DNA from 3 places in the Metabacillus sp. KH_069 genome. Region 3 is predicted to be linked to each of the others. Evidence: a T-box and tRNA genes for the amino acid it is inferred to sense, from the RefSeq annotation. Region 3 holds a T-box; the other regions hold tRNA genes.

What was found. The T-box of region 3 lies ahead of thrS (threonine--tRNA ligase). A T-box ahead of a tRNA ligase gene usually reads a tRNA of that ligase, here a tRNA-Thr.
Region 1: it has a tRNA-Thr gene. The T-box ahead of thrS (threonine--tRNA ligase) is inferred to sense a tRNA for this amino acid. The anticodon was not compared.
Region 2: it has a tRNA-Thr gene. The T-box ahead of thrS (threonine--tRNA ligase) is inferred to sense a tRNA for this amino acid. The anticodon was not compared.

The regions. Positions count from the first base shown of each region.
Region 1 covers NZ_CM174460.1:638,985-643,387, forward strand. The annotation lists rRNA gene AC3ISE_RS03300 (23S ribosomal RNA) at 1-1,463, shown strand, start outside; rRNA gene rrf (5S ribosomal RNA) at 1,593-1,708, shown strand; tRNA gene AC3ISE_RS03310 (tRNA-Asn) at 1,724-1,798, shown strand; tRNA gene AC3ISE_RS03315 (tRNA-Ser) at 1,803-1,892, shown strand; tRNA gene AC3ISE_RS03320 (tRNA-Glu) at 1,907-1,981, shown strand; tRNA gene AC3ISE_RS03325 (tRNA-Val) at 1,998-2,073, shown strand; tRNA gene AC3ISE_RS03330 (tRNA-Met) at 2,117-2,193, shown strand; tRNA gene AC3ISE_RS03335 (tRNA-Asp) at 2,197-2,272, shown strand; tRNA gene AC3ISE_RS03340 (tRNA-Phe) at 2,446-2,521, shown strand; tRNA gene AC3ISE_RS03345 (tRNA-Thr) at 2,535-2,610, shown strand; tRNA gene AC3ISE_RS03350 (tRNA-Tyr) at 2,621-2,705, shown strand; tRNA gene AC3ISE_RS03355 (tRNA-Trp) at 2,724-2,797, shown strand; tRNA gene AC3ISE_RS03360 (tRNA-His) at 2,825-2,897, shown strand; tRNA gene AC3ISE_RS03365 (tRNA-Gln) at 2,934-3,008, shown strand; tRNA gene AC3ISE_RS03370 (tRNA-Gly) at 3,068-3,142, shown strand; tRNA gene AC3ISE_RS03375 (tRNA-Cys) at 3,151-3,224, shown strand; tRNA gene AC3ISE_RS03380 (tRNA-Leu) at 3,244-3,332, shown strand; tRNA gene AC3ISE_RS03385 (tRNA-Leu) at 3,353-3,433, shown strand; gene AC3ISE_RS03390 (hypothetical protein) at 3,878-4,384, shown strand.
Region 2 covers NZ_CM174460.1:174,999-179,401, reverse strand. The annotation lists gene sigW (RNA polymerase sigma factor SigW) at 1-53, opposite strand, end outside; gene rocF (arginase) at 442-1,347, opposite strand; tRNA gene AC3ISE_RS01030 (tRNA-Ala) at 2,406-2,478, opposite strand; tRNA gene AC3ISE_RS01025 (tRNA-Gly) at 2,498-2,572, opposite strand; tRNA gene AC3ISE_RS01020 (tRNA-Lys) at 2,578-2,653, opposite strand; tRNA gene AC3ISE_RS01015 (tRNA-Gln) at 2,682-2,756, opposite strand; tRNA gene AC3ISE_RS01010 (tRNA-Tyr) at 2,873-2,957, opposite strand; tRNA gene AC3ISE_RS01005 (tRNA-Thr) at 2,967-3,042, opposite strand; tRNA gene AC3ISE_RS01000 (tRNA-Val) at 3,107-3,182, opposite strand; tRNA gene AC3ISE_RS00995 (tRNA-Glu) at 3,230-3,304, opposite strand; tRNA gene AC3ISE_RS00990 (tRNA-Thr) at 3,324-3,396, opposite strand; tRNA gene AC3ISE_RS00985 (tRNA-Asn) at 3,401-3,472, opposite strand; rRNA gene rrf (5S ribosomal RNA) at 3,482-3,597, opposite strand; rRNA gene AC3ISE_RS00975 (23S ribosomal RNA) at 3,727-4,403, opposite strand, start outside.
Region 3 covers NZ_CM174460.1:2,646,260-2,650,662, reverse strand. The annotation lists gene AC3ISE_RS13115 (hypothetical protein) at 79-699, shown strand; T-box leader at 987-1,204, shown strand; T-box leader at 1,236-1,455, shown strand; gene thrS (threonine--tRNA ligase) at 1,508-3,373, shown strand; gene AC3ISE_RS13105 (superoxide dismutase family protein) at 3,505-4,131, shown strand.

The DNA of each region.
Region 1 (4,403 bases), 2.0 Mb from region 3:
GGGGGACGCAGGAGGATAGGGCAAGCGCGCTGTTGGATATGCGCGTCCAAGCAGTTAGGCTGAGAAGCAGGCAAATCCGCTTCTCATATAAGGCTGAGCTGTGATGGCGAGGGAAATTTAGTACCGAAGTTCCTGATTCCACACTGCCAAGAAAAGCCTCTAGCGAGGTGAGAGGTGCCCGTACCGCAAACCGACACAGGTAGGCGAGGAGAGAATCCTAAGGTGAGCGAGAGAACTCTCGTTAAGGAACTCGGCAAAATGACCCCGTAACTTCGGGAGAAGGGGTGCTTTTTAGGGTTCATAGCCCTGAAAAGCCGCAGTGAATAGGCCCAGGCGACTGTTTAGCAAAAACACAGGTCTCTGCGAAGCCGCAAGGCGAAGTATAGGGGCTGACGCCTGCCCGGTGCTGGAAGGTTAAGGGGAGAGGTTAGCGCAAGCGAAGCTTTGAACCGAAGCCCCAGTAAACGGCGGCCGTAACTATAACGGTCCTAAGGTAGCGAAATTCCTTGTCGGGTAAGTTCCGACCCGCACGAAAGGCGTAACGATCTGGGCACTGTCTCAACGAGAGACTCGGTGAAATTATAGTACCTGTGAAGATGCAGGTTACCCGCGACAGGACGGAAAGACCCCGTGGAGCTTTACTGTAGCCTGATATTGAATTTTGGTACAGCTTGTACAGGATAGGTAGGAGCCTTGGAAGCCGGAGCGCCAGCTTCGGTGGAGGCATTGGTGGGATACTACCCTTGCTGTATTGAAATTCTAACCCACAGCCCTGATCGGGCTGGGAGACAGTGTCAGGTGGGCAGTTTGACTGGGGCGGTCGCCTCCTAAAATGTAACGGAGGCGCCCAAAGGTTCCCTCAGAATGGTTGGAAATCATTCGCAGAGTGTAAAGGCACAAGGGAGCTTGACTGCGAGACCTACAAGTCGAGCAGGGACGAAAGTCGGGCTTAGTGATCCGGTGGTTCCGCATGGAAGGGCCATCGCTCAACGGATAAAAGCTACCCCGGGGATAACAGGCTTATCTCCCCCAAGAGTCCACATCGACGGGGAGGTTTGGCACCTCGATGTCGGCTCATCGCATCCTGGGGCTGTAGTCGGTCCCAAGGGTTGGGCTGTTCGCCCATTAAAGCGGTACGCGAGCTGGGTTCAGAACGTCGTGAGACAGTTCGGTCCCTATCCGTCGTGGGCGCAGGAAATTTGAGAGGAGCTGTCCTTAGTACGAGAGGACCGGGATGGACGCACCGCTGGTGTACCAGTTGTCTTGCCAAAGGCATCGCTGGGTAGCTATGTGCGGAAGGGATAAGTGCTGAAAGCATCTAAGCATGAAGCCCCCCTCAAGATGAGATTTCCCATCACGTAAGTGAGTAAGAACCCTGAAAGATGATCAGGTTGATAGGTCTGAGGTGGAAGCGCGGTGACGTGTGGAGCTGACAGATACTAATCGTTCGAGGACTTAACCACAGTCTAATAAAGTGTAACATTTAAGTGAATCTTGTTATCAAACGTTATCTAGTTTTGAAAGAATAACTTCTTTCGAAAAAAAAGCTTGAAATCTTCGGATTTCATAGTATAATAATTTTTGTCACTATGTCTGGTGATGATGGCAAAGAGGTCACACCCGTTCCCATGCCGAACACGGAAGTTAAGCTCTTTAGCGCCGATGGTAGTTGGGGGTTTCCCCCTGTGAGAGTAGGACGTTGCCAGGCTAGTGAAAATATTATTCCGCAGTAGCTCAGTGGTAGAGCTATCGGCTGTTAACCGATCGGTCGTAGGTTCGAGTCCTACCTGCGGAGCCATTTTGGAGAGCTGTCCGAGTGGCCGAAGGAGCACGATTGGAAATCGTGTAGGCGGTAACCCGTCTCAAGGGTTCGAATCCCTTGCTCTCCGCCACTATTTATATAAATGGCCCGTTGGTCAAGCGGTTAAGACACCGCCCTTTCACGGCGGTAACACGGGTTCGAATCCCGTACGGGTCACCAACATCATTTTCACTGCGGAGGATTAGCTCAGCTGGGAGAGCATCTGCCTTACAAGCAGAGGGTCGGCGGTTCGAGCCCGTCATCCTCCACCATCTTTACTGAATACAGCAGCACAAAAACTTCATTTATTATTGTCGCGGGGTGGAGCAGTCTGGTAGCTCGTCGGGCTCATAACCCGAAGGTCGCAGGTTCAAATCCTGTCCCCGCAACCAAATGGTCCCGTGGTGTAGCGGTTAACATGCCTGCCTGTCACGCAGGAGATCGCCGGTTCGATCCCGGTCGGGACCGCCATTCTTAATTAAAAAAGAATAAAATGGCTTGGTAGCTCAGTCGGTAGAGCACGATCGAATAAGCTTCGAAGCATAAGCATCAGCGCACAAATTGAGCTGCTCCTTGGCTAAGCTTACTGAAATTTGGGCGAAGGTTTCAAGAATGTATCATTATTGTACTACAAATTATAAAATGGCTTGGTAGCTCAGTCGGTAGAGCAAAGGACTGAAAATCCTTGTGTCGGCGGTTCGATTCCGTCCCAAGCCACCATTTACACTTAAATGCCGGTGTAGCTCAATTGGTAGAGCAACTGACTTGTAATCAGTAGGTTGGGGGTTCAAGTCCTCTTGCCGGCACCACTTACAGTGTGGAGGGGTAGCGAAGTGGCTAAACGCGGCGGACTGTAAATCCGCTCCCTCCGGGTTCGGCGGTTCGAATCCGTCCCCCTCCACCATTTTCATAAAAAGAATATAGGGGTATAGTTTAAAGGTAGAACAGAGGTCTCCAAAACCTCCGGTGTGGGTTCGAGTCCTACTACCCCTGCCAATTTAATTAATCTTATATAGTATAATGGCGGTTGTGGCGAAGTGGTTAACGCACCAGATTGTGGCTCTGGCATTCGTGGGTTCGATTCCCATCAGTCGCCCCTTTTTTTTACTTAATAGGGTTTTTATTTTTGTTTTGGGCTATAGCCAAGCGGTAAGGCAACGGACTTTGACTCCGTCATGCGCTGGTTCGAATCCAGCTAGCCCAGCCATTTTTCATTAAGAGTCATCTTTGTGCAGCTCCTGCATAAACTACATTACAAAGCGATTTGCGGAAGTAGTTCAGTGGTAGAACACCACCTTGCCAAGGTGGGGGTCGCGGGTTCGAATCCCGTCTTCCGCTCCAATAGTTGAGGCGGCATAGCCAAGTGGTAAGGCAGAGGTCTGCAAAACCTTTATCCCCGGTTCAAATCCGGGTGTCGCCTCCAATTTTTATTTATCACCCTTGCCGGGGTGGCGGAACTGGCAGACGCACAGGACTTAAAATCCTGCGGTAGGTGACTACCGTACCGGTTCGATTCCGGTCCTCGGCACCATCTTCATCACAATTTCATTTGCCGGTGTGGCGGAATTGGCAGACGCGCACGACTCAAAATCGTGTTCCTCTGGAGTGTCGGTTCGACCCCGACCACCGGTATCATTGAACAGTATGTCAAGCTGTCAAATTAACGTTTCTTACACTTTGTAAGGAACGTTTTTATTTATCTCCAATATACGATTTTTACAAAAATATCGTGTACATAAAATCGTGTGCGTACCAGTCATTAAACAAAGATAAATTTAAAATGGCATGAGTAGTAAAGGAAATTGATTTTAAAACAGCTTTTTCTTTATTTATTGATGATTGCCAAATTAGGAATCTAAGACTCAATTCAATATTACAGTTGGATTAACTTTATGTTTAAACATAAAAACACAAAACCCAATGTTTAATGCAAAACGAAAGCAGAGGATTTTTGTAGCGGTTAGAAACAAAAAAGGCTTACGAGCGCTCTCACTATATCTTATATTTTCAAATCCGTTACCTTCAAAGAAAATCATTGGAGGCAGGTTTTAATAACAACAATATTGGGGGTCAACTATGAAATATTCAAAGAAAGTTGTAATTGTTAGTCTTGGTTTAGGGTTAGCAATCGTAATCGGTGCAACCACTATTGTTCCAGCTGCTATTCAAGGAAAAGAAAAAGTTTCATATGAAGAACTTGAGAAGCAACTAACTTCAACTAAAAGAGAACTTAAAGAAACAAAGGCGGCTTTAGCATCTTGTGAAGCACCATCAGAAGCAGAAAAGCATGCTATGAATCTTGAACCTAATAAATCTTATAAAGTCAATGAACTTGGAGATTTTAAATCTGGAGAAAGAATTACCCCTGGAATATATATTGTGAAACTGGTAGATCCAAAATCTGAAGGAACTATTTATACATTCGCTGAAGGTTCAACTCAGGAATATGAAAATCACAAATCGTTCTCTATACTTGGTGGAATAGATCCTAACAATACAGTTAACGATACTTGGACTTTTGTTGTAGATCCTAACGATACTATTCTTTCAGATGTTCCTGTAAAGATGTTCCGAGCAAATTAATTTATACGAAATTCAATGA
Region 2 (4,403 bases), 2.0 Mb from region 3:
TTCTGGTCGCCTTTTTTAACTTGTTTAATCCTATTTTTTACGATCGTCTCCATGATACCCCTTACCCCCGCGCAAGTGCGGGTTCCCCTTATTACGTATAAGCCGCATAAAAGGTTTCATTTTTTTCGCATAAAAATATTTTAACAAATTTTAGGTTGTCTGTAGATGGCTTTTCAACATGTTTACCTTAAATTTTTCTTAAATAAAGGCTCTTTTCGTAAATATCGTTGCTAGTAGACTAAATGAAAACCTAAAGTGGATTGCAGCGGATAAACTTGACTTCTGCGGGAAATAGAGCAAAATGGGAGACCGCAGGCAACGCAGAGGAGGCTCCCATGCTCCCCGCGGAAAGGAACGGTTAAAATTCAGCATAAAAAAACAACCTATGCGAAAACAGCCTAAATAAAAGACACAGTTTTTATACTGTGTCTTTTTATAAAATTACAGAAGCTTTTCGCCAAACAAAGATCCCATCAATGCTACTGCTACAGTAGCTGTTTTATTCTTTTCATCTAATATAGGATTCACTTCAACAAATTCAGCAGAAGTGATGATATCTGATTCAGCAAGCATCTCCATAGCTAAATGACTCTCTCTGTAGCTGATGCCGCCAATAACCGGCGTGCCCACGCCAGGAGCATCATGCGGATCAAGTCCATCTAAATCGAGAGACAAGTGCACACCGTCTGTACGCTCTTTCAAATATTGAATCGTCTCTTCCATTACCTTTGTCATGCCGAGACGGTCAATCTCATGCATCGTATATACTTTAATTCCTTCTTCCTTGATTAATTCCTTTTCACCCTCATCAAGAGAGCGGGCACCGATAATCACAATATTTTCAGGCTTTACTTTGGGAGTATAGCCGCCAATTCTCGTTAACGTCTCATCGCCAAGTCCAATGCTCACAGCAAGCGGCATCCCATGAATATTGCCTGACGGCGAAGTGTCACCCGTATTAAGATCTCCATGTGCATCATACCAGATTACCCCAAGCTCTTTATAATGCTTTGAAACCCCTGCAAGTGTTCCAATCGCAATACTGTGGTCTCCGCCAAGCACCAGTGGAAACGAACCTGATTGAATCACTTCATCAACCTGTTCAGAAAGCTTCAAATTACCTTCTGATACCGCTTTCAAATTTCTTAAATTATTTAATGAAGAACTCTCCTCTTCACGGTTTGGACGTCCGATCTTTATATCGCCCTTATCTTCAATCTCATAATGCAGCCCTTCAAGACGCTCAACAACCCCAGCATATCTAATAGCACTTGGCCCCATGTCCACACCGCGGCGCATTTGTCCTAAATCCATTGGTACCCCGATAATTGATATTCTTTCTTTCATTTAAATCATCCCCCTTAGTAAGTAACTCTGTCTCTATTGTACTGATAAAAAGGGTGATGACTCAACTCGACAAAAACGTGTATATATATACAGAGTTTTCAGTAAAATAATTTGTACTGTATGGTGATAGCTTTAAATAGGGGAACAAGTGGTTGCAGCTGAATCGACTTTTCTGCGCAATAACCATAATTGGGGAATCTTAGAGGGTGTTTGTTTCCGCTTTTCTGCGTAAAATCCATAATTGTGGAATCATAGCGGGTGGGTGATTCCACTTTTCTGCGTAAAATCCATAATTGTGGAATCATAGCGGGTGGGTGATTCCACTTTTCTGCGTAAAATCCATAATTGTGGAATCATAGCGGGTGGGTGATTCCACTTTGCTTGTACAATAACCGTTATGGTGGAATCATAGAGGGAGTTGATTCCACTTTGCTGGCACAATAACCATAATTGTGGAATCATAGCGGGGGTTTGATTCCACTTTGCTGGCACAATAACCGTTATGGTGGAATCATAGCGGGCGTTTGATTCCACTTTTCTGCGCAATAACCGTTATGGTGGAATCATAACGGGTGTTTGACTACACTTTGCTAGCACACTACCCGTTATGGTGGAATCATAGCGGGGGTTGATTCCACTATGCTGCACATGAACCATAATTGTGGAATCATAGCTGGCCTTTGTTTCCACTTTGCCGCGCAATAAACAAAATTATGGAATCATTGAGGGGGACGGTTTCCACTTTGCTGCACAATAACCGTTATGGTGGAATCATAGAGGGTGTTTGACTCCACTTTGCTGGCACAATAACCAAAATTGTGGAACCATAGCGGATCTTTGATTACACATTTAAGTTCATGAACCATATTGTCGAGCGAAAATGATGTAATATCAATAGCAGCATAAAATAGATTAGTCTGTTCTGAAATGGATGGCAATTTTAAATCTGATCAGGCTTGGCCAGCCCGAACGAATCATGATACTTGCTGGCTTCAATTCGCAAGCAACAAAAAAGCCGTCAGACATAAAGTCTGACGGCTTTTACAGGGTACTTATGATGGAGCCTAGCGGGATCGAACCGCTGACCTCCTGCGTGCAAGGCAGGCGCTCTCCCAGCTGAGCTAAGGCCCCGATATAAAAAAAGAAGTTCTGGAGCGGAAGACGGGATTCGAACCCGCGACCCCCACCTTGGCAAGGTGGTGTTCTACCACTGAACTACTTCCGCAATAATGGTGTGCCATGAAGGACTCGAACCTTCGACCCTCTGATTAAAAGTCAGATGCTCTACCGACTGAGCTAATGGCACTTACTACTATTCGCATTTAAAATAAAAATGGCTGGGCTAGCTGGATTCGAACCAGCGCATGACGGAGTCAAAGTCCGTTGCCTTACCGCTTGGCTATAGCCCATCAATTATGTATGTAATCTATAAAATTCTAATTGACCGTAAAATGGTTTATGTTAACTAAACATATTATTTACAGTCTAGACAAGAACTATTCAGTTAAGTTTGTCTAAATGAAAGTGGTGGAGGGGGACGGATTCGAACCGCCGAACCCGGAGGGAGCGGATTTACAGTCCGCCGCGTTTAGCCACTTCGCTACCCCTCCACACATAAGTGGTGCCGGCAAGAGGACTTGAACCCCCAACCTACTGATTACAAGTCAGTTGCTCTACCAATTGAGCTACACCGGCATATAAAGTGAGAAATACAATAATGTTTATTCGCTTTTTAAAGTCGTCTGCTGCAAAGTCTTAATGGTGGAGGATGACGGGCTCGAACCGCCGACCCTCTGCTTGTAAGGCAGATGCTCTCCCAGCTGAGCTAATCCTCCGCATAAAAGATTGTATAATGTTTCACATATTAAGACTTACGTTTAAATGGTGACCCGTACGGGATTCGAACCCGTGTTACCGCCGTGAAAGGGCGGTGTCTTAACCGCTTGACCAACGGGCCGTTTTATTAGTTTAATGTAAGCTCCCAACCGGGCTTGAACCGATGACCTCTTCCTTACCATGGAAGTGCTCTACCGACTGAGCTATGGAAGCAAGGCTCCGCAGGTAGGACTCGAACCTACGACCGATCGGTTAACAGCCGATAGCTCTACCACTGAGCTACTGCGGAATAATGCTAGCCTGGCGACGTCCTACTCTTGCAGGGGGAAACCCCCAACTACCATCGGCGCTGAAGAGCTTAACTTCCGTGTTCGGCATGGGAACGGGTGTGACCTCTTCGCCATCATCACCAGACATAATGACAAAAATTATTATACTATGAAATCCGAAGATTTCAAGCTTTTTTTCGAAAGAATGTTATTCTTTCAAAACTAAATAACGTATGATAACAAGTTTCACTTTGATCTTACACTTTATTAGACTGTGGTTAAGTCCTCGAACGATTAGTATCTGTCAGCTCCACACGTCACCGCGCTTCCACCTCAGACCTATCAACCTGATCATCTTTCAGGGTTCTTACTCACTTACGTGATGGGAAATCTCATCTTGAGGGGGGCTTCATGCTTAGATGCTTTCAGCACTTATCCCTTCCGCACATAGCTACCCAGCGATGCCTTTGGCAAGACAACTGGTACACCAGCGGTGCGTCCATCCCGGTCCTCTCGTACTAAGGACAGCTCCTCTCAAATTTCCTGCGCCCACGACGGATAGGGACCGAACTGTCTCACGACGTTCTGAACCCAGCTCGCGTACCGCTTTAATGGGCGAACAGCCCAACCCTTGGGACCGACTACAGCCCCAGGATGCGATGAGCCGACATCGAGGTGCCAAACCTCCCCGTCGATGTGGACTCTTGGGGGAGATAAGCCTGTTATCCCCGGGGTAGCTTTTATCCGTTGAGCGATGGCCCTTCCATGCGGAACCACCGGATCACTAAGCCCGACTTTCGTCCCTGCTCGACTTGTAGGTCTCGCAGTCAAGCTCCCTTGTGCCTTTACACTCTGCGAATGATTTCCAACCATTCTGAGGGAACCTTTGGGCGCCTCCGTTACATTTTAGGAGGCGACCGCCCCAGTCAAACTGCCCACCTGACACTGTCT
Region 3 (4,403 bases):
CTCTGAATTTTCACATTGATTCATGCCTCTTTTGTGAGTATCATAAGGATAGCGTACATAAAGAGGGGGCACCATTTTTTGAAACAGCACGTTCTTTTTTACTCATTTGTTTTTCTGTTATGCTTTCTGCTCGGATTTATTCAAGCTCCGTTCTATTTGATTGCATTGCTGCTGATCCTTTCCATGAGCTGGTATATGTATATCCAAATCAGTCCGATTCTTTTTTCAAAGGATGTTCATAAATCTGAAACATTCATCCTGAAGCATCAGAAAAACCCGATGTATCAGTTCTATTATGCCATTGCCAATAACTTGGACGATGAAGCGGAAGCAGCACTGGCTAAATTTAATGCCAAATACAAAAACTCTCACCGGCAGGCACTGATGAATACAACCTATGCACTCTATCAAAACGATGTAGCTGAAGCAAAAAAACATGTCGTTTCTATTAAACCTCCTGTTTACCGAACTTATTATGAAGCCTTAATCGCAGCACACTCCAGACAATATGATGCAGCGAAAAGACTTGCAGAACAGCTCCCAAAAGGCTGGATGAAAGAAAGTGTGCTTGCTGAAATTTCTCAAAAACAAGGTAACAGAGCATCTGCTAAACAACATGCAGAAAGTGCCTATGAGCAGACAAGGGGCTTGCAGAGATACTTAATCTACAAAAATAACGAAACTTATTTTGCATATTAGGGCATCAATCATAGGATTGGTGTTTTTTTGTACGATAAAAATACGAATCGCTATGAATTTATCAAGCGAAATTTGAATTACTTTCCAATTCGGGTGAAATACTTGCCGGAATGCGTCTTTTAGTAGCCAGAGATGGTAAAATACTTTCCTAATTTAAAGAACACTATCTTTTTTCCATTTATCTCCCAGGTGATGCTTATGAATGGAACAAAAAAGATTTTTCTGAATAAATTGAAAGGAATAGTTGAAATAAACTGGAATGTATTGTAAACTCAGAAATAATTATTTGAAAAGTGATGAAAAGGACATGAGTCATTTTAAACGGTTTACAGAGAGGGAAGGATTGCTGGGAGCTTCCTAACGCAGAAAATGAACTTACCGCCTTGATACTGCACGGAGGAAATGCCGTGCCGCAGACGCTGCGTTAAAGCGCTGGAGCCATTTCTTTTTTTAAAAAAGGATGGAAAGCTGGGTGGAACCACGGGCAAACGCGCTCGTCCCTATTTTAGGGATGAGCGCGTTTTTTTAATTTCATAAAAAAAGTACAGATAAGGATACGAGTCATTTTGCCGGTTTACAGAGAGGGAAGGAAAGCTGAGAACTTCCTAATACAGGAGAATGAACTTACCGCCTTGGAACTGCACGGAGGAAATGCCGTGCCGCAGACGCTGCGTTAAAGCACTGGAGCCATTCTTTTTTTAAAAAATGAGAATGGAAAGCTGGGTGGAACCACGGGTGAACGCGCTCGTCCCTATTTTAGGGATGAGTGCGTTTTTTTATATTCTATCGAAATGAGGAGTGTTTTAAGATGAAGAACAAATTTTTATTGAAGGATTTGGCCAGCCGCAATCAAGAAAGGAAAAAAGTGATAGGAGGCAAGGTGAATGGGAAGCTCGTAAGTTTGAATGACATAGTGGATGAGATCGAAGAAGTACAGCTTATTACAATTGATTCTGATGAACGACAGGATTTCTTGAATCATACTTGCGCACAAGTTCTTGCACATGCTGTTAAGAGATTGTACAAAGGAGCGATTTTGGGAAATTGCTCCTATCAAAACAGCGGGTTTTACTATGAATTTCAACTGTCTCACAGCATTCGTGCCGAGGAACTCCCCATGATTGAACAGGAAATGCAGAACATACTTGGTGAAAAGCTGGAAATCGAACGTCTGGAATTGTCATATGAAAAAGCCGCTGCACTTTTATCTGAAAAAGGAGAAGAACTGAAACTTGAGCTTCTGGATGAACAAAGGGAAAACAACCCGATTTCCTTTTATAAGCATGGAGATTTTATCGATTTATACAGCGGGCCGCAGCTGCCTTTTGCAGAATTCATTAAAGCCTTTAAGTTATCTGCTGTTTCCGGCTCCTACTGGAAGGGAGATAAGAATAATCAAGTCATGCAGAGGGTTTCAGGGATTGCCTTTGCCAGTAAAAAAGAATTAGCTCTTCATATAAAAAAGATGGAAGAACTAAAAAAGCGGGATCACCGCAAGATTGGAAAAGAAATGGAGCTGTTCATGTTTTTAGAGGAAGCGCCCGGCATGCCTTTCTTTTTGCCAAACGGACAGCTGATGAGAAATGAGCTGCAGAATTTTCTCCGTGAGATTCAAGTGGAAGGGGGCTATCGTGAAGTGCAGACTCCATTGATGATGAATGAAAAGCTGTGGAGACAGTCAGGACACTGGGATCACTATCATGAAAATATGTATTTTTCTGATGTGGATGAAGCGAAGTTTGCATTAAAGCCTATGAATTGTCCGGGACACATGATGATTTATAAAAATCAGCTATATTCGTACAGGGACCTTCCAATCAGACTCGCAGAATTTGGCCAGGTTCACCGGCATGAATACAGCGGTGCTCTAAATGGGCTTTTAAGAGTCCGCACTTTCTGTCAGGACGATGCGCACTTGTTTGTCAGACCAGATCAGATTGAAGATGAGATGAAAAGCGTGCTTCTTCAGATTGACAAAGTTTATCGTACTTTCGGCTTTGATTATTCTGTTGAACTATCTACAAGACCACTAAACTCAATGGGTTCAAACCTCCTTTGGGAAAAGGCGGAAAAATCACTGAAACAAGTGCTTGAAGATCTTCATGTTGAATATCAAGTCAATGAAGGTGACGGAGCGTTTTACGGTCCGAAAATAGATTTTCACATTAAGGATGCCATGAAAAGAAGCCATCAGTGTGCAACAGTTCAGCTCGATTTTCAAATGCCTGAGAAATTCGATCTAAGCTATATGGATGAAAAGAATGAGAAGCAAAGACCCGTTGTCATTCACAGGGCCATATCGGGGTCGCTTGACAGGTTTCTCGGAATTTTGATCGAGCATTTTGCCGGAAACTTTCCTATATGGCTAGCGCCCATTCAAGCAGTGATTGTCCCGGTGGCAGAAGTTCATCTTCATTATGCCGAAAAGCTGAGAAATCAACTTGAGAAATGCGGGATACGAGTGAATTTAGACAGAAGCAGCGAGAAACTGAATTATAAAATCCGCATGGCACAAAAAAGCAGGGTTCCCTACATGCTTGTCATTGGAGATCAAGAAATAGAAAAAAACGAAGTGAATGTTAGAGTGCATGGCGGGAAGAGTTCAGAAGCTATGGCAATTGAACAGTTTAAGAGCATGCTTTCAGAAAAAATAGCTAAGCGGGAGCTCGGGTAAAGAGTTCTATATCAGATAAACGGAAGAAGAACTATAAAATCAATCGATATTCAGACTATTCTCTCATCTTCGCCTTATCTAGTTTACCATTCCTAATAAGTGGAACAAAGACAGTAAGGAGGAGTGAGAGTATGTCAAAAACATTGTTGAAATGGATGCTGCCGCTTTTTGCGGTAGGGATGACCATCGGATGTTCAGAGGGTACTTCAGACGATACGGAAAAAACAAATATGGAAGAAGCGGCTGAAACGGCAAATGAAGAATTGAAATCAGGCGCAATGGCTGAGATAAAAGATACGGAAAATAAAAATGTCGGAAAGGTTACGTTTACAGAGCATGAAAATCACATGATGATAGAAGCGAAAATGGAAGGGCTTGAACCTGGTTATCACGGTTTTCACATTCATGAAAAGGGTGTATGTGAACCTGATGCAGAAGGAGGTCCATTTACAACAGCCGAAGGTCACTTTAATCCTGATGAAAGCAGCCACTCTGAACATGCCGGAGATATGCCTTCCTTATTTGTAAATGAAGATGGCAAAGCTGAATTTTCAGCCGCATTTGACCGGGTAACCATGGAGCAGTTACTAGAACAGGAAAAAGCGATTATTGTACATGCAAATCCAGATAATGCTGCAAATATTCCAGACCGTTATCAATCAGAAGGAAAAGCAGGCCCTGATGAAGAAACGATGAAAACGGGCGATGCCGGTGACAGGCAGGCTTGCGGTGTGATAAAAAGTGTAGAAGAAAATTAAAGAGTTGAATTCTGATGAGAGCGATCGTTATGGATTTGGCTCTCTTTTTTTTATTGAAACCGATATACGATAGGGATCGCATAACAATGTTAACGTCTTTTTAATTTTGGCTCTTTTCGTAAATATTGTTGCTTTTAGACTAGATGTTTAAAACCATTAGTGCATTGTAGTGGAAGGAACTTGACTCCTGCGGGAAAATAGAGCGAAATGGAAGACCCCGCAGGCTCGCCGAGGAGGCTTCCACGCTCCCCGCGGAAAGCAAGTTCCTGCAG